3 regions of the Streptomyces sp. NBC_00158 genome follow, and region 3 is predicted to be linked to each of the others. Evidence: predicted binding sites of a transcription regulator. Region 3 holds the regulator's gene; each other region holds the start of a gene.
What was found. The regulator HrcA, encoded in region 3, represses chaperone genes, less so after heat shock. The targets are predictions, from matches to a motif close to TTNGCACTCNGNNNNNCNGAGTGCNAA.
Positions count from the first base shown of each region.

Region 1: a site for HrcA is predicted at 4,648-4,674, ahead of groES (co-chaperone GroES). Genes of this name have one in related genera too.
Region 2: a site for HrcA is predicted at 1,969-1,995, ahead of groL (chaperonin GroEL). Genes of this name have one in related genera too.

Region 1 covers NZ_CP108161.1:2,872,011-2,878,241, forward strand. The annotation lists gene OG553_RS12955 (LysR family transcriptional regulator) at 1-616, opposite strand, end outside; gene OG553_RS12960 (SDR family NAD(P)-dependent oxidoreductase) at 756-1,529, shown strand; gene OG553_RS12965 (ester cyclase) at 1,604-2,296, shown strand; gene groL (chaperonin GroEL) at 2,429-4,057, opposite strand; gene groES (co-chaperone GroES) at 4,196-4,504, opposite strand; gene OG553_RS12980 (response regulator transcription factor) at 4,803-5,483, shown strand; gene OG553_RS12985 (sensor histidine kinase) at 5,476-6,231, shown strand, end outside.
Region 2 covers NZ_CP108161.1:3,270,602-3,276,832, reverse strand. The annotation lists gene thrC (threonine synthase) at 1-840, shown strand, start outside; gene OG553_RS14940 (MoaD/ThiS family protein) at 884-1,162, shown strand; gene OG553_RS14935 (cold-shock protein) at 1,584-1,790, shown strand; gene groL (chaperonin GroEL) at 2,125-3,744, shown strand; gene OG553_RS14925 (Uma2 family endonuclease) at 3,837-4,415, opposite strand; gene OG553_RS14920 (hypothetical protein) at 4,475-5,356, opposite strand; gene OG553_RS14915 (phosphoribosylanthranilate isomerase) at 5,666-6,231, shown strand, end outside.
Region 3 covers NZ_CP108161.1:4,935,324-4,941,554, forward strand. The annotation lists gene OG553_RS22675 (Uma2 family endonuclease) at 1-249, shown strand, start outside; gene OG553_RS22680 (DUF3097 domain-containing protein) at 227-1,036, opposite strand; gene OG553_RS22685 (MBL fold metallo-hydrolase) at 1,065-1,796, opposite strand; gene hrcA (heat-inducible transcriptional repressor HrcA) at 1,956-2,972, shown strand; gene dnaJ (molecular chaperone DnaJ) at 2,973-4,112, shown strand; gene OG553_RS22700 (nitronate monooxygenase) at 4,303-5,394, shown strand; gene OG553_RS22705 (16S rRNA (uracil(1498)-N(3))-methyltransferase) at 5,391-6,137, shown strand.

The DNA of each region.
Region 1 (6,231 bases), 2.1 Mb from region 3:
GGCAGCGCGGACAGCCCGCGATCCACGGCTCCTCGGCCAGCTCGGCCATCTCCACCCGCCCGGCGCCGGCCAGCCGGTGCCCCTCGGGCACCAGCCCGACGAGCCGGTCGGTCAGCAGCGGGGTGACCACCAGGTCCTCCCACTCGGCCACGGTCGACGCCCCGGCGTACCGGAAGGCCAGCGCCACGTCGCAGTCGCCCTCGCGCAGCATCTCCACCGACCGCGGCGGCTCCGCCTCCACCAGGGAGATACGGGTGCCCGGGTGCTCGGCGCGCATCGCCGCGAGCGCGGTGGGCACCAACGTGGAACTGCCGCTCGGGAAGGAGACGAGCCGCACCCGGCCCGCCCTCAGCCCCGCGATGGCCGCGACCTCCTCCTCGGCGGCCGTCAGCCCGGCCAGGATCCCGGCGGCGTGCCGCACCAGGGCCTCGCCGGCCTGGGTCAGCCGCATCTCGCGGCCGGCGCGCACCAGCAGCGGGGTCCCGGCCGACTGCTCCAGGGCCTTCATCTGCTGGGAGACGGCGGGCTGGGTGCAGCCGAGCTCGCGGGCTGCGGCGGAGAAGGATCCGGTCCCGGCGACAGCGCGCAGGATCCGGAGGTGGCGTGCCTCGATCACCCTTCGAGCATAAGGCCGACTTTGACCCCGACGCCAATCCCCCAGCCGCCACTTTGGGAAGAGGGCCGGGGGAACGCGGGATCGCACGCACGTGCCCGCGGAGGTACGCGAGTCGGCACGGTGCGGCTATTTTGCGCACATGACGACTGCGCTGATCACTGGATCCACGGCGGGCATCGGCGCCGCCTTCGCCCGGCGGCTCGCCTCCCAGGGCCACAACCTCGTACTGGTGGCCCGCGACACCGAGCGGCTGGCCGAACAGGCCACCGAGCTGCACGACCGGCACGGCATCGAGGCCGAGGTGCTGGCAGCCGACCTCTCCACCGAGGAGGGCATCAAGGCCGTCGAGACCCGCCTCGGCGACCGTACGCACCCGGTGGACCTGCTCGTCAACAACGCGGGGTTCGGCAACAGGGGCCGCTACCTGGAAGTCTCCATGGCCGACGAGCTGACCATGCTCAAGGTGCACATCGAAGCGGTGCTGCGGCTGACCTCGGCCGCCACGGAGTCGATGCGCTCGCGCGGCCGCGGCGGGGTGGTCAACGTGGCCTCGGTCGCCGCCTTCGTGCCGCGCGGCACCTACGGCGCCAGCAAGGCCTGGGTCGTGCAGTTCACCCAGGGCGCGGCGCGGGACCTCGGCGGGTCCGGGGTCCGCCTGATGGCCCTGTGCCCCGGATTCGTGCGGACCGAGTTCCACCAGCGGGCCGGCATGGGCACGGACAACATCCCGAACTGGCTGTGGCTCGACGCGGACAAGCTGGTCGCGGCCGCCCTGGCCGACCTGGCGCGCGGCAAGACCGTCTCGATCCCGGACCCGCGCTACAAGGCGCTGATGGGCGTGGTGAAGCTGACGCCGCGCGGGCTGCTCGGTGGCGTGTCCTCCCGTACGGGGCGCAAGTACGGGCCCCAGTAACCCTTCGGCATACCAGGCTGAACGGGTGAATTCTCCCTAAACTGGACACGTTCCATCCAGCACGGGAGCCCACCATGACATTCGTACAACTGGTTGATTACAGGACCCACCAGCCCGAGGCGATGAACGACCTGCTGGACAAGTACGTCGCCCAGAGCCAGGGCAAGCGCACGGTCACCCACAGCGTCGTGGGCAAGGACCGCGACCAGACGGACCACTACGTGAACTTCGTCGAGTTCCCTTCGTACGAGGAGGCCATGAAGAACTCCAACCTCCCCGAGACGGACCGAATGTTCCACGAGATGATGGCCTTGTGCGACGGCATGCCGACGTTCACCAACCTCGACACCGTCCGCGACGAGCACCTCAACACCCTGATGGTGAACCGGATGTACGACGACATCGCGATGAAGGGCGACATGTCCGTCATCGAGGAGATCTTCGCCCCGGACTACCACGACCACGACATCTCCAACCCCGAGGACAAGCACGGCTACGCCGCGATCAGCGAGGACGTCGAGATGTGGCGCGCCGCCTTCGACTTCTCGTTCACCCGTGACGCCCAGATGGCGCAGGACGACTACGTCACCACGCTGTGGACCTGGACCGGCACGCACAAGGGCGAGTTCATGGGCGTCGCCCCCACCGGCAAGACCTGCACGATGACGGGCACCACGGTCTTCCGATGTCAGGACGGCATGATCAAGGAAGGCTGGTGGCACTACGACGCCATGGCGCTGATGCGGCAGCTGGGCATGATGAGCTGACGTCCGCGACCCCTCGTCGGGCGGCCCCTCGTCGAGCGACGCTTCGTCGAGCGGCCCCGGAGAACGGGAAGGCCCCCGCCCCGCCGTGTGAACGGCGGGCCGGGGGCCTTCTCGTCGAAGCGCGCGGACGCGTCAGTGGCTGTGGCCGTGACCGTGGCCGTGACCGGCGTCGGCCTCTTCCTCGGCCGGCTTCTCGACGACCAGGGTCTCGGTCGTGAGCAGCAGGGAGGCGATGGAGGCGGCGTTCTCCAGGGCGGAGCGGGTGACCTTGACCGGGTCGATGACGCCGGCCTTGACCAGGTCGCCGTACTCGCCGGTGGCGGCGTTGAAGCCCTGGCCCTTGTCGAGCTCGGCGACCTTCGAGGTGATGACGTAGCCCTCGAGGCCTGCGTTCTCGGCGATCCAGCGCAGCGGCTCGACGGCGGCGCGGCGGACCACGGAGACGCCCGTGCCCTCGTCGCCGGTCAGGCCGAGGTTGCCCTCCAGGACCTTCACGGCGTGGACGAGCGCGGAGCCACCGCCGGAGACGATGCCCTCCTCGACCGCGGCGCGGGTGGCGGAGATGGCGTCCTCAAGGCGGTGCTTCTTCTCCTTGAGCTCCACCTCGGTGGCGGCGCCGACCTTGATGACGCAGACGCCGCCGGCGAGCTTCGCCAGGCGCTCCTGCAGCTTCTCGCGGTCCCAGTCGGAGTCCGTGGACTCGATCTCGGCCTTGATCTGGTTGACGCGACCGGCGACTTCCTCGTGGCTGCCGCCACCGTCGACGATGGTCGTGTCGTCCTTGGAGATGGTCACGCGGCGCGCGGAACCGAGGACGTCCAGACCGGCCTGGTCGAGCTTGAGGCCGACCTCTTCGGCGATGACGGTGGCACCGGTGAGGGTGGCCATGTCCTGGAGCATCGCCTTGCGGCGGTCACCGAAGCCGGGGGCCTTGACGGCCACCGCGTTGAAGGTGCCGCGGATCTTGTTGACGACGAGGGTGGAGAGCGCCTCGCCCTCGACGTCCTCGGCGATGATCAGCAGCGGCTTGGAGCCACCCGCCTGGATGACCTTCTCCAGCAGCGGCAGGAGGTCCTGGATCGAGGAGATCTTGCCCTGGTTGATCAGGATGTACGGGTCGTCGAGGACGGCCTCCATACGCTCCTGGTCGGTGACCATGTACGGGGACAGGTAGCCCTTGTCGAAGGCCATGCCCTCGGTGAACTCGAGCTCCAGGCCGAAGGCGTTGGACTCCTCGACGGTGATGACACCGTCCTTGCCGACCTTGTCCATCGCCTCGGCGATGAGCTCGCCGACCTGCGAGTCCTGCGCGGAGAGCGCGGCCACGGCGGCGATGTCGGACTTGTCCTCGATCGGGCGGGCGGTCGCGAGGAGCTCCTCGGACACGGCCTTGACCGCGGCGTCGATGCCCTTCTTCAGGGCGGCCGGGGAGGCGCCGGCGGCGACGTTGCGCAGACCCTCGCGGACGAGCGCCTGGGCCAGCACGGTGGCGGTGGTGGTGCCGTCACCCGCGATGTCGTTGGTCTTGGTCGCCACCTCCTTCACCAGCTGCGCGCCGAGGTTCTCGTACGGGTCGTCCAGCTCGACCTCGCGGGCGATGGTGACACCGTCGTTGGTGATGGTGGGGGCGCCGAACTTCTTGTCGATGACGACGTTGCGGCCCTTGGGGCCGATCGTCACCTTGACCGTGTCGGCAAGCTTGTTGACGCCGCGCTCGAGGGCGCGACGGGCATCCTCGTCAAACTTAAGAATCTTCGGCATGGGAGCGGTTCAGCCCTCTCGTTGCGATCCCCGGCCGCTCACCGCGACCGCCTCTAGCTGGAACGAACTACGCCCCTCGCCGCCCGGCATCAGCAGGGGTGACCAGGGGCGTAGCTCAGGCAAAACTGGAGAAGCGAATTACTTCTCGACGATCGCGAGCACGTCGCGCGCCGAGAGGACGAGGTACTCCTCGCCGCTGTACTTCACTTCGGTGCCGCCGTACTTGCTGTACAGCACGATGTCGCCGACGCTGACGTCCAGCGGGAGACGCTGGCCGTCCTCGAAGCGGCCCGGGCCGACCGCGAGGACGACGCCCTCCTGGGGCTTCTCCTTCGCGGTGTCCGGGATGACCAGGCCAGAGGCCGTGGTCTGCTCGGCATCGAGCGGCTGGACCACGATGCGGTCCTCAAGCGGCTTGATGGCAACCTTGGAGCTGGTGGTCGTCACGATCCGACCTCCCCCTTCGGAGATCCGGGGTTAACTGTCTGAGGTGGCGACCAGGTCGATCCGTCGTCGCGGGTGCCGGACCAGCCTGTCGCTGTGTTGGCACTCACCGGGGGCGAGTGCCAGGTGCGACACTATTCCGGCGATTAGCACTCGGTCAAGCGGAGTGCCAACACGGTCCGCTGGTTCCACGTATTCCGGCCGCTGAACCCCCCGTTCAGCTGAACCCCGACCCGTCGGGAACCGGACCGCCGCGCCCGGGGGCCCGGGGAGCCGCTGCCCGGTATGTGAGGCTTGGGGCGTGCGCATCCTCGTGGTCGAAGACGAAGAGAACCTGGCCGAATCCCTCCGCCAGGGCCTGTCCGCCGAGGGCCACCGCGTCGAGGTCGCCCACGACGGCCACCGCGGCCTCGATCTGGCCCTCACCGGCGGCCCGTACGACGTCGTCCTCCTCGACCTGATGCTCCCCGGCCCCGGCGGCGCCGAGATATGCGCGCGGATGCGGGCCCACGGCGACCGGACCCCCGTCCTGGTGCTCACCGCCCGGGACGGCGAACACGACGAGGCCGAGGGCCTCGACGCCGGCGCCGACGACTACCTCACCAAGCCCTTCTCCTTCCTGGTGCTCGCCGCCCGGCTGCGCGCCCTCGCCCGCCGCGCCGCCGCCCCCGAACCCGCCGTGCTCCGCGCCGGGGACCTCTTCCTCGACCCGCTGGACCGCCGGTGCCGCCGCGGCGCCCGGGACATCGAGCTCACCGCCCGGGAGATGGGCGTCCTCGCCTGCCTGATGCGCCGACCCGGCCGGGCCGTCGCCAAACAGGACGTCCTCGACGAGGTCTGGGACGCCCCGCACGGCATCGACCCGAACATCGTCGAGGTCTACGTCTCCTCCCTGCGCAAGAAGATCGACGCCCCCTTCGGCCGCCGCTCCATCCTCACCGTCCACGGCACCGGCTACCGCATGGCGCCCGACGGTGGGTAGGGCGCCGGGGACGGACGGCGGGAGCCCCGACGGCCGGAGCCCGGACGACGGGAGCCCCGACGGCCGGAGCCCGGACGACGGGAGCACTGACGGCGGGAGCCCGCGCGGCCGCGGCCGCCTCGTCGGCAACCTGCGCGCCCGGACCGCCCTCGCCGCCGCCTTCGCGATGGCCGCGGTCCTCAGCGCCGGCGGGCTGTGGCTCTACAGCCTCATGCGCACCAACCTCCTAGACAACACCACCGGCCGCACCGAACTCGCCGCACGCAAGGTCGCCGCCCAGCTCGACACCCGGACCCTCCCGCCCGGCGGCCGGCTGCCCGCACCCGACGGCGGCGTCGACCTGGTCCTCGTACGCGACGCCCGCGGACGCGACGTCGCCAGCACCGCCGCCGGAGCCCCCAAGGACCCCCCGCGCCTCGACGGGCTGCGGCCCGGCCCCGGCCAGGACTCCCGCTCGGCCGTACTCCCGCCCGCGCACCCCGGCGCGCAGCGGCGCCTGGTCGTCGCGGTCGAGGCCCCCGGCCCGCCGGACGCGCGCGATCCGCACACCGTGTACGCGGTCACCGTGCTCGGCGACGTCGACGACGCCACCCGCGCCGTCGCCACCGGCTTCCTCGCCGGCGCTCCCCCGCTCACCGCCTTCGCTGCGGCCCTGGCCTGGTGGGCCACCGGCCGCGCGCTGCGCCCCGTCACCGCGATCCGCACCGGGCTCGCCGCGGTCACCGCGAGCGAGCTGGACCGGCGCGTC
Region 2 (6,231 bases), 1.7 Mb from region 3:
TCCACCGGCAACCTGGCCGGCGCCGTCGGCGCCGCGGCCGCCCGGGCCGGGTTCCGCTCCTGCGTGTTCATCCCGCACGACCTGGAGCAGGGCAAGGTCGTCATGGCCGGTGTCTACGGCGGCGACCTCGTCGGCATCGAGGGCAACTACGACGACGTGAACCGCTTCTGCTCCGAGCTCATCGGCGACCCGCTGGGCGAGGGCTGGGGCTTCGTCAACGTCAACCTGCGCCCCTACTACGGCGAGGGCTCCAAGACCCTGGCGTACGAGATCTGCGAGCAGCTCGGCTGGCAGCTGCCCGACCAGATCGTCATCCCGATCGCGTCCGGCTCCCAGCTGACGAAGATCGACAAGGGCCTCCAGGAGCTGATCAAGCTCGGTCTGGTCGAGGACAAGCCGTACAAGATCTTCGGCGCCCAGGCCGAGGGCTGCTCCCCGGTGTCCACCGCATTCAAGGCCGGCCACGACGTGGTCCGCCCGCAGAAGCCGAACACGATCGCCAAGTCCCTGGCCATCGGCAACCCGGCGGACGGCCCGTACGTCCTGGACATCGCGCGGCGCACCGGCGGCTACGTCGAGGACGTCAACGACGAGCAGGTCGTCGAGGCCATCAAGATCCTGGCGCGCACCGAGGGCATCTTCGCCGAGACCGCGGGCGGCGTGACCGTCGGCGTGACGAAGAAGCTCATCGAGAACGGGCAGCTCGACCCGGCGCTGACCACGGTGGTCCTGAACACCGGTGACGGCCTCAAGACCCTGGAGGCGGTGGCCGCCGACAGCGGCCAGACCGCCACCATCCGCCCGAGCCTGGACGCGTTCCGCGCCGCCGGCCTGGCCTGACCCTTCCCCCCTGACCTGACACATCCGGAAAGGCGGTAGCGCCATGAGCGTCAACGTCCGCATCCCCACCATCCTGCGCACCTACACCGGCGGCGCCGCCGAGGTCACGGCCGAGGGCGCGACCCTGGCCGAGGTCATCGAGTCCCTGGAGAAGAGCCACCCGGGCATCGCCGCGCGCGTCCTGGACGACCAGGGCAAGCTGCGCCGCTTCGTGAACGTCTACGTCAACGACGACGACGTGCGCTTCGAGGGCGGCCTGGAGGCGGCGACGCCGGACGGCGCCGGCGTCTCGATCATCCCCGCCGTGGCCGGCGGCTGCTGATCCGCTGATCCGCTGATCCCCGGCCGGCTTCGCGGCTGACGCGTTCAGATCAGAATTGCCCCCTCCGCTAAAAGTGGAGGGGGCAATTCTGCTTGATTGGGCGCGGTAGAGTTGGGGCAGTCCCCTCCGCTGTTCTTGCCCGCCGCATATGAGCGGGCCGACGGATGGTTGACATTGAGTCAACATGAGCGCGCCTTTTGGGCCTTTGGTGCCTCTTGTCTGGCCCGAGTTGCCCTGGAATACCCCTGGATTTCACCCTATTTCCAGCTTTCCGTGTGTCCAGATTTCTCGTCGGATTGACCTGTTGCAGACAGCACCGGTGCGGATACATTCAGCCGCGGTCGAGGCGTTCCGGCGCAAGTTCTGACCCGGGACCGCGAAGTGCGGTCCCGCGCAAGGGCCAGTAATAGGGGAGTTAGGCATGGCTCAGGGCACCGTCAAGTGGTTCAACGCGGAGAAGGGCTACGGCTTCATCGCGGTCGACGGTGGTGCGGATGTGTTCGTCCACTACAGCGCCATCCAGATGGACGGATACCGCACCCTTGAAGAGGGTCAGCGGGTCGAGTTCGAGATCTCGCAGGGCCAGAAGGGTCCGCAGGCGGACATGGTCAAGCTCGCGGCCGGCTGAGTCGGAGCGAACGCGATCGGCCACCGACGCACGCACGAGCTTGAGGGGCCCACATCCTGGACAGGGATGTGGGCCCCTCCTGCGTGTCGCCCCGCGTCACCGCCGTGTCGCCGCCGCGCCGCCCGCGTGTTGCCTGAAGCCGCTTGCACTCGTGGGGGTCGAGTGCTAATCATTGGCGTTAGCACTCTCCCGGTGAGAGTGCTACTAAAACGAGGACCGGGCCGGTGAGGCCCGCAGGACCCGGCGGGACGGAACCGCCGGATCCGCAGGCCGTCCGTCGCGGGCGCGGGCGCGGTCCGGAGCAATCCACCCCTGTCCGGGAGGACCACTTCACATGGCCAAGATCATTGCGTTCAACGAGGAGGCCCGGCGCGGTCTCGAGCGTGGCATGAACCAGCTCGCCGACGCCGTCAAGGTCACCCTTGGCCCCAAGGGTCGCAACGTCGTCCTTGAGAAGAAGTGGGGCGCCCCCACGATCACCAACGACGGCGTCTCCATCGCCAAGGAGATCGAGCTCGAGGACCCGTACGAGAAGATCGGCGCCGAGCTGGTCAAGGAAGTCGCCAAGAAGACGGACGACGTCGCCGGTGACGGTACGACCACCGCGACCGTCCTCGCCCAGGCGCTCGTACGCGAGGGCCTGCGCAACGTCGCCGCCGGCGCCAACCCGATGGCCCTCAAGCGCGGCATCGAGAAGGCCGTCGAGGCCGTCTCCGCCGCCCTGCTGGCCCAGGCCAAGGATGTCGAGACCAAGGAGCAGATCGCTTCCACGGCCTCCATCTCCGCCGCCGACACCCAGATCGGCGAGCTCATCGCCGAGGCCATGGACAAGGTCGGCAAGGAAGGCGTCATCACCGTCGAGGAGTCCCAGACCTTCGGTCTGGAGCTTGAGCTCACCGAGGGCATGCGCTTCGACAAGGGCTACATCTCGGCGTACTTCGCCACCGACATGGAGCGTATGGAGGCGTCCCTCGACGACCCGTACATCCTGATCGTCAACTCCAAGATCGGCTCGGTCAAGGACCTGCTGCCGCTCCTGGAGAAGGTCATGCAGTCCGGCAAGCCGCTGCTGATCATCGCCGAGGACGTCGAGGGCGAGGCCCTGTCGACCCTGGTCGTCAACAAGATCCGCGGCACCTTCAAGTCCGTCGCCGTCAAGGCCCCGGGCTTCGGCGACCGCCGCAAGGCCATGCTCGGCGACATCGCCATCCTCACGGGCGGCACGGTCATCTCCGAGGAGGTCGGCCTCAAGCTGGAGAACGCCGGTCTCGACCTGCTCGGCCGCGCCCGCAAGGTCGTCATCACCAAGGACGAGACCACCATCGTCGACGGTGCCGGTGACAGCGACCAGGTCGGCGGCCGCGTCAACCAGATCCGCGCCGAGATCGAGAACTCCGACTCGGACTACGACCGCGAGAAGCTCCAGGAGCGCCTCGCGAAGCTGGCCGGCGGCGTGGCCGTCATCAAGGCCGGTGCCGCGACCGAGGTCGAGCTCAAGGAGCGCAAGCACCGCATCGAGGACGCCGTCCGCAACGCGAAGGCGGCCGTCGAGGAGGGCATCGTCGCCGGCGGTGGCGTGGCCCTGCTGCAGGCCTCCTCGGTCTTCGAGAAGCTGGAGCTCACGGGTGACGAGGCGACCGGCGCCAACGCCGTGAAGCTCGCGCTGGAGGCCCCGCTGAAGCAGATCGCCGTCAACGGTGGTCTCGAGGGCGGCGTCGTCGTGGAGAAGGTGCGCAACCTGGCCGTCGGCCACGGTCTGAACGCCGCCACCGGCGAGTACGTCGACATGATCGCCGAGGGCATCATCGACCCGGCGAAGGTCACGCGTTCCGCGCTGCAGAACGCCGCGTCCATCGCCGCGCTGTTCCTGACCACCGAGGCCGTCATCGCCGACAAGCCGGAGAAGGCCGCCGCCGCTCCGGGCGGCATGCCGGGCGGTGACATGGACTTCTGATCGGCCCCGCGCTGATCGGCTGTTCTCGAACGAGGGCGGCACCCCTTCCCGACGGAGGGGGTGCCGCCCTCGGGCGTTTGCGGGGAGGGGGCTCAGTGCGCGTAGTCCTTGAGCGCCTCGGTGACGAGGGCGAACCCGACCGGCTCGGGGAGGGCGAGGGTTCGGCCGTAGGGGCAGGACTCCCGCAGGCGGTAGCGTCCGTTTTCCGGCGCGCTGTAGACCGTGACGGTGTCGCTGTCGCGGTCGATCAGCAGGAACACGGGGATGCCCGCCTGCGCGTAACCGTCACGCTTCTCCTGCCTGTCGCGGGCCTCGGTGTCATGGTCATGTGACGTGACCTCGACGGTCATCAGCACCCCTGCGGGATCGGACCACTCACCGTGCCCGGCGAAGTGCCGTTGCGGGGCGAGTGCACCATCGGGCCGGGCGCGGCCGTTGCGGTAGTGCTCGGTGCGGAGGCCGCGCTCGCGGTACAGGCGCAGGTCGGGGCGGTGCGCCATGCACTGGTCCGCGACCCACATGATGATCTCGTCGTGGTCGCCGTCGGGCACCGGCTTGACCTCCAGCTTTCCGTTGATGAATTCGAGCGTGACGGTCTCGGGTGCGCGACTTGCCAGAGTCTCGAAGTCCTTCAGCGGCATCTGGGCGTGCGCGGCGGTGCTGGGGGTCATGGGGTCGCCTCCTCGACTCCATGGTGCCCGTGTTCGGCGCCGGTGGAGCGGCGGACTGGTCATCGGCGGTTCCTTTCGCGGATGCGGGTCGCGTGGGCGCGGACCTCGTCCGGGGTGAGGGACGGGGTGAACACCGGCGGGCGGGGGCCTTCGGGGCGGCAGGCGCGGCAGCGGCCTTCGACGAAGGCGCCGGGCGGGCCGGGGGCGCGGCATTCGGTGCACTCGGCGCGGACCGGGGGTGGGGCTTCTTCCGGCAGGGCCGGGGCCGGGTCGGGTGGTGCGGCGGGGAGTTTGGATTCCAGGCGTTTGCGGAGCAGGGCCGCCGGGTGGTGGACCACGGGCGGCAGGCCGGCGGTGAGGGTGAGCCGGATGCGGTCGGGGGTGGCGCCGCGGGCCAGCCAGGGGACCAGGAGCGGGGCGAGGGTCGTGCAGTCGGCCTTGGACAGCGCCAGGGCGGGGGCGGTGCGGCCGAGCGAGGTGAGGATGCCGTACGCGTCGGGGCCGACGGCGGCCGGTGCCGGTGCCGGGGGTACCGGTGAGGGTGGTGGCGGGGCGGTCGGTGCGGGGGAATCCCTCTGGGTGAACCGGGCCCACCAGGCGCCGTCGCGGGCCGTGCGGGAGAAGAACGTACGGGTGACCCAGCGGGTGACCGGGCCGGGCAGCCGCTGCCGTACGCGGTGCAGGTGCCCGGCGGTGGCCAGCCGGTTGAGGGCGGTGCGCAGGGCGCACTGGCCCCACAGGGGCAGCACGGCGGCGAGGGTCTTCACGCTGATGTCGGCGCCGTCCGGCAGCCGGTCGAGGTACCCGGCGACGGCCGCCTCGCGGGCGGGGAGGTGCGCGAAGTCGCGGGCGGTGCGCGGCGCTTGCTCCGGTGCGGCGATTTTGCCGTAGCCGGGCTTGGCGAGGGGGTGCGGGGCAGCACTAAGCTGGCTGTCATCCATGGGGATCGTTTGGTCCGATCTCGTTTGGTCAGGCCCTCGTTCGGTGTTGGCGCACCGGCGGGGGCCGATTTTCGTTTCCAGCCGCAAGGTAGGGCCTGATGGCCCTGCGTGGCAAGCCGGTCACGGATCGTCATCCGGCCTGGTATGGGCGGGGGTTGGGGAGGGTGGTGGGTGGTGGTGGGCTCCGCCCACCACCCATTCCACAGACAAAGCGCTCGGACTCTCGGGGCTTGAGCCCCGGGGCCGGGCGGGCGCCCGGAACGTGGGACGTATCGGCGTGGCAGAGCGGCGTTTGGTTGACTTGACGGCATGAGCGACGGGAAAAGCGTGTTCGTCAAGATCTGCGGGCTGAAGACCCCGCACGACGTCGACGTGGCCGTGGAGGCCGGGGCCGATGCCGTCGGGTTCGTGTTCGCCCCGGGCAGCCCCCGCACCATCGGCGCCGCCGAGGCTCGGGAACTGGCCGCGCGGGTGCCGGACGGGGTGCTGACCGTCGGGGTGTTCCGCGGGCAGCCCCTGGAAGAGGTGCGCCGGCTCGCCGAGGAGAGCGGCGTACGCGGCGTACAGCTGCACGGCGACGAACCCGCCGACTACTACGCGCGCCTGCGCGCCCCCGGGCGTACGCTGCTGCGCGCCACCGCCGAGCACGTGGAGCGCTGCGGCGAGTACGGGGAGGACCTGCTCCTCATCGACGCCCCCGACCCCGGCTCCGGCAAGCCCTGGAACTGGGGATCCGCGCAGTTCACGGCCCCCGAGGGGCACTGGCTGCTGGCCGGCGGGCTCAGTCCGGCCAACGTCCGCGAGGCCCTCTCCGCCACCGGCGCCTGGGGCGTGGACGTCTCCAGCGGGGTCGAGCGGGAACGCGGGGTCAAGTC
Region 3 (6,231 bases):
CACAACGACTACGAGCTCAAGCGGTCGATGTATGCAGCCGGCCGGGTTCCGGCATACCTGATCATCGACCCCTTCGAGGCCGTGTGTGTTCTGCTGACCAACCCGACGGGTCGGGGCGAGGAAGCGGACTACGACATGGAACTCAGCACTGCCTTCGGGCTGCCGGTTCCCCTGGATGTCCTGGGGATCAAGCTGGACACCAGCGAGTTCCGCACGCTCCCCAAGTTCAAGCGCTACCGCCGGCCGTGACGAAGTCGATCAGCTCCTCCACCCGCCCCAGCAGCGTCGGCTCCAGGTCCCTGTAAGAAGTCACGCGGGACAGGATGTGCTGCCAGGCGGCTCCCGTGTTCTGCGGCCAGCCCAGGGCCCGGCAGACGCCCGTCTTCCAGTCCTGGCCGCGCGGTACCTCCGGCCAGGCCCCGATGCCCAGCGCCGACGGCTTCACCGCCTGCCAGACGTCCACGTACGGGTGGCCCACCACCAGCACGTCCGGCCCCGTCACCGACGCCGCGATCCGGGACTCCTTCGAGCCCGGTACGAGGTGGTCGACCAGGACCCCCAGACGGGCGTCCGGGCCGGGGGAGAAGTCCGCGACCACCGCCGCCAGGTCGTCGACGCCCTCCAGGTACTCCACCACCACGCCCTCGATGCGCAGGTCGTCGCCCCAGACCCGCTCCACGAGCTCGGCGTCGTGCCGCCCCTCCACGTAGATCCGCCCGGCCCGCGCCACCCGCGCCCGCGCCCCCGGGACGGCGATCGAGCCCGAAGCCGTACGGGCGGGCGCGGCGGGCCCCCGCGGGGGGCGGGTCAGGGTCACCACCGCGCCGTCCAGCAGGAAGCCGCTCGGCTCCAGCGGGAACACCCGGCGCTTGCCGAAGCGGTCCTCCAGCGTCACCGTGCCCGCCTCGCAGGCCACCACCGCGCCGCAGAAGTCCGTACCCGCCACCTCGACCACCAGGTCCGGGTCCGCCGGCACCTCCGGCACCGGCTTCGAACGCTTCCACTGCGGGGTCAGGTCGGGGGAGTACTCGCGCATCCGGCCGACACTAGGAGAGCCCGCGCCCTCAGGCCCCCGACACGCCGAACCTCGCCGCCAGTGTGTCGCGTTGCGCACGCACGAAGTCCGCGTCCACCAGCGCTCCGTGACCCGGCACGTACACCGCGTCGTCACCGCCCAGCGACAGCAGCCGGTCCAGGGCGGCCGGCCACTGGCCCGGCACCGCGTCCGAACCGGCCTGCGGTTCGCCCGACTCCTCGACCAGGTCCCCGCAGAACACCGCCTCCCGCTCGCCCGGCACGAAGACCGCCAGGTCGTGCTCGGAGTGCGCGGGACCCACGTTCGCCAGCAGCACCTGGACCCCGCCCAGCTCCAGGGTCCACTCGCCGGACACCAGGTGCCGGGGCGCCTGGAGCAGGTCCGCGGCCTCCGTGGCCTCCGCCTCCGCCAGACCCATCCGGACCGCGCTCATCCGTACGTCCTCGCGGCCCGTCGGCGCCGACAGCATCCGCTCCAGGCCGACCGCACCGAAGAACTCGGCCCCCGCGAACGCCGCACCGCCCAACACATGGTCGAAATGTCCGTGCGTGAATGCGATATGGGTCACGCGGCGGCCCGTCAGCCGCTCCGCCTCGGCCCGCACCTGCGCGCCCTCGCGCACGGACGACCCGGGGTCGATCAGCAGCACCGACTCGTCCCCCACCACCAGTCCCACGGTGCAGTCCCACACCGGCAGCCGTCGCCGGCCGACCCGTCCGGTGACCCTTTCCCAACCCGACTCTTCCCAACGCACGTCCATGCGGTGACGCTACCCTGGCGGGCCGCCCTTGCCTGCGGCGTACTACCCGGCCGTACACTGACCGGGGGATCTCTGGCACTCACACGCGCAGAGTGCCAACAGGCCAGGACCGGCCCCGACGGCCAGGCAGACGACCGACCGCATCCGGAGGTGTGCGCGATGCTCAGCGAACGCAGACTCGAGGTGCTGCGCGCCATCGTCCAGGACTACGTCGGGACGGAGGAGCCGGTCGGCTCCAAGGCCCTCACCGAGCGGCACAAGCTGGGCGTCTCGCCCGCCACCGTGCGCAACGACATGGCCGTGCTGGAGGAGGAGGGCTACATCGCCCAGCCCCACACCAGCGCCGGCCGGATCCCCACGGACAAGGGCTACCGCCTCTTCGTCGACAAGCTGGCGGGCGTCAAGCCGCTGTCGACCCCCGAGCGACGGGCCATCCAGAACTTCCTCGACGGAGCCGTCGACCTCGACGACGTCGTCGGCCGCACGGTACGGCTGCTCGCGCAGCTCACCCGGCAGGTCGCCGTCGTCCAGTACCCGTCGCTGACCCGCTCCACCGTCCGGCACGTCGAGCTGCTGTCGCTGGCCCCGGCCCGGCTGATGCTCGTACTGATCACCGACACGGGCCGGGTCGAGCAGCGTCTCGTCGACACCCAGACCCCCTTCGGCGAGAACTCCCTCGCCGACCTGCGGGCACGGCTCAACAGCCGGGTCGTCGGCCGTCGCTTCACCGACGTGCCGAACCTGGTGCAGGACCTTCCGGAGTCGTTCGAGATCGACGACCGGGCGACCGTCAAGGCCGTCCTCGCGACCCTTCTCGAAACGCTGGCCGAGGAGGCGGAGGAGCGGCTGATGATCGGCGGCACCGCCAACCTCACCCGCTTCGGACACGACTTCCCCCTGACGATCCGGCCCGTGCTCGAAGCACTTGAGGAGCACGTCGTGCTCCTCAAGCTGCTCGGCGAGGCCGGAGAGTCGGGAATGGCCGTACGCATCGGTCACGAGAACGCCTACGAGGGACTCAACTCCACGTCGGTCGTGTCCGTCGGCTACGGTTCGGGCGGCGAAGCAGTCGCCAAACTCGGCGTGGTCGGACCGACCCGCATGGACTACCCCGGAACGATGGGAGCGGTACGCGCAGTGGCACGTTACGTCGGACAGATCCTGGCGGAGTCGTAAGTGGCCACGGACTACTACGCCGTACTCGGCGTGCGCCGCGACGCATCGCAGGACGAGATCAAGAAGGCCTTCCGCCGGCTCGCCCGTGAGCTCCACCCGGACGTGAACCCGGACCCGAAGACGCAGGAGCGCTTCAAGGAGATCAACGCGGCCTACGAGGTCCTCTCGGACCCGCAGAAGAAGCAGGTCTACGACCTCGGCGGCGACCCGCTGTCCTCCTCGGGCGGCGGTGGCGGCGCGGGCGGCTTCGGAGCGGGCGGCTTCGGCAACTTCTCCGACATCATGGACGCCTTCTTCGGCCAGGCCTCGCAGCGCGGCCCGCGCTCGCGGACCCGCCGCGGCCAGGACGCCATGATCCGCCTGGACCTGGAACTGGACGAAGCCGCCTTCGGCACGACCAAGGACATCCAGGTCGACACGGCCGTCGTCTGCGGCACCTGCTCCGGCGAGGGCGCCGCCCCCGGCACCTCGGCGCAGACCTGTGACATGTGCCGCGGCCGCGGTGAGGTCTCCCAGGTCACCCGGTCCTTCCTGGGCCAGGTCATGACCTCGCGCCCCTGCCCGCAGTGCCAGGGCTTCGGCACCGTGGTCCCGACCCCGTGCCCCGAGTGCGCGGGCGACGGCCGGGTCCGCTCCCGCCGCAGCCTGACGGTCAAGATCCCCGCCGGTGTCGAGAACGGCACCCGGATCCAGCTCGCGGGCGAGGGCGAGGTCGGCCCCGGCGGCGGCCCCGCCGGCGACCTCTACGTGGAGATCCACGAGCTGCCGCACCCGACCTTCCAGCGGCGCGGGGACGACCTGCACTGCACGGTCACCATCCCCATGACGGCCGCGGCCCTGGGCACCAAGTGCCCGCTGGAGACGCTGGACGGCATGGAGGAGATCGACATCCGCCCCGGCACCCAGTCCGGGCAGGCCATCCCGCTGCACGGGCGGGGCGTCACGCACCTGCGCGGCGGCGGGCGCGGCGACCTGATCGTCCACGTCGAGGTCACCACCCCCGGCAAGCTGGACGCCCAGCAGGAGGAGCTGCTGCGCCAGCTCGCGAAGCTGCGCGGCGAGGAGCGGCCGATGGGCCAGTTCGCCCCCGGCCAGCAGGGCCTGTTCAGCCGCCTGAAGGACGCGTTCAACGGGCGCTGAGGCAGCCTCGGGCCAGGCCTGAGCCAGGCCTGGGGAACTCGTACGAGCCCGGTCCGGGGACGCCCCGGACCGGGCTCCGCGCATTCCGGGACACCGTGCGCGGCGATTCCCGGACACGCCGGGGAAGCGGACTATGCCAGGCGAACGCGACGGTTCGGCGCCGTGCCCGGGACGTGGCACGATGCAGTCCATGTCCTCCGCACCGAACGGTCTCCCCCAGTACCCGATCGTGCAGGCTCCCATGGCGGGCGGCGCCTCCTGCCCGCCGCTCGTCGCCGCCGTCGGCGAGGCCGGCGGGCTCGGCTACCTGGCCGGCGGTTACAAGACCGCCGACGGCATGTACCAGGAGATCAAGCAGACGCGCGGCCTCACCCGGCGGCCCTTCGGCGTGAACCTCCTCATGCCGCAGACCGGCTACGTCGACCCGGCCGCGGTCGAGACCTACCGCGGGCAGCTGGCCGGCGAGGCGGGCTGGTACGAGGTCTCGCTCGCCCCCGAGGACACCGTCGGCAACTCCGACGACGGCTACGAGGCCAAGCTGGCCATCCTGCTGGAGGACCCCGTCCCGGTGGTCTCCTTCACCTTCGGCACGCCGGCGCCCGAGGTGCTCGCCCGCCTGCGCGGCGCGGGCACCCGTACCGTCGTCACCGTCACCTCGGTCGACGAGGCCCGCTCCGCGCAGGCGGCGGGCGCCGACGCCGTCTGCGTCCAGGGCGTGGAGGCGGGCGGCCACCAGGGCACCCACCGCGACGACCCGGAGGCCGACGGCACGGCGGGCGTCGGCCTGCTCGCGCTGGTCGCGCAGGTCCGGGAGGCCGTGGCCCTGCCCATCACCGCGGCGGGCGGGCTGATGCGCGGGGCGCAGATCGCGGCGCTGCTGGCGGCGGGAGCGGACTCGGCGCAGCTCGGCACGGCCTTCCTGGCGTGTCCGGAGTCGGGGGCGCACCCGCTGCACAAGAAGGCCCTGACCGACCCGATGTTCCCGCACACCGAACTGACCCGGGCCTTTTCGGGCCGGCCCGCGCGGGGCCTGGTCAACCGCTTCATGCGGGAGCACGGCCCCTACGCCCCGGCCGCCTACCCCCAGCTCCACCACATGACCTCGGGGCTGCGCAAGGCGGCCGCGGCGGCCGGGGACCCGCAGGGCATGTCCCTGTGGGCGGGCCAGGGGCACCGGCTGGCGCGGGCGCTGCCCGCCGGGGAGCTGGTGGAGGTGCTGGCGGCCGAACTGGCCGAGGCGCAGAACGTGTTCAACGCATTGCAGACGAGGAGAACGTCATGACGGCCCCCGTGTTCGTGGTCGAAGAGGTTCCGGCGGGGCCGGAGTTCGTGCTGGAGGGCCCCGAGGGGCGGCACGCGGTGTCCGTGAAGCGGCTGGGTCCGGGCGAGGACGTGGTCCTCACGGACGGGCGCGGCCGCTGGGTGGAGGGCGTCGTCAAGGCGGCCGAGGGCAAGGACCGCCTGGTCGTCATGGACCTGGAGAGCGTGCTGGAGGAGCCGGAGCCCGACGTCCGGATCACGGTGGTGCAGGCGCTGCCGAAGGGCGACCGGGGCGAGGTGGCGGTCGAGACGATGACGGAGACCGGCGTCGACGCGATCGTGCCGTGGCAGGCCTCGCGGTGCATCACGCAGTGGCGCGGTGACCGGGGGGCGAAGTCCCTGGCCAAGTGGCGTTCCACGGCCCGGGAGTCGGGCAAGCAGTCGCGCCGGGTGCGGTTCCCGGAGGTGGCCGGGGTGATGTCCACGAAGCAGGTGGCCGCGCTGCTGGCGCAGGCCGACCTGGCGGTGGTGCTGCACGAGGACCGGGACACTCCGTCGGAGGCGCTGGCGACGGCGCCGCTGCCGGAGAAGGGGTCGGTGGTGCTGGTGGTCGGGCCCGAGGGCGGGGTCTCGCCGGAGGAACTGGCCGCCTTCGCCTCGGCCGGGGCCGCGCCGTACCGGCTGGGGCGGTCGGTGCTGCGTACGTCGACGGCCGGGACGGCGGCCGCGGCCGTACTGCTGGCGCGGACGGGGCGCTGGTCGTAGCCCTTGCCCTGGCCGGGCGGTTGCCGGTGCGGGGCGTTGCCCTGCGGGGCGGACCGGGGGCGCGGGGGTGCCGCTGCGCGGGGCGGAGTCCCCT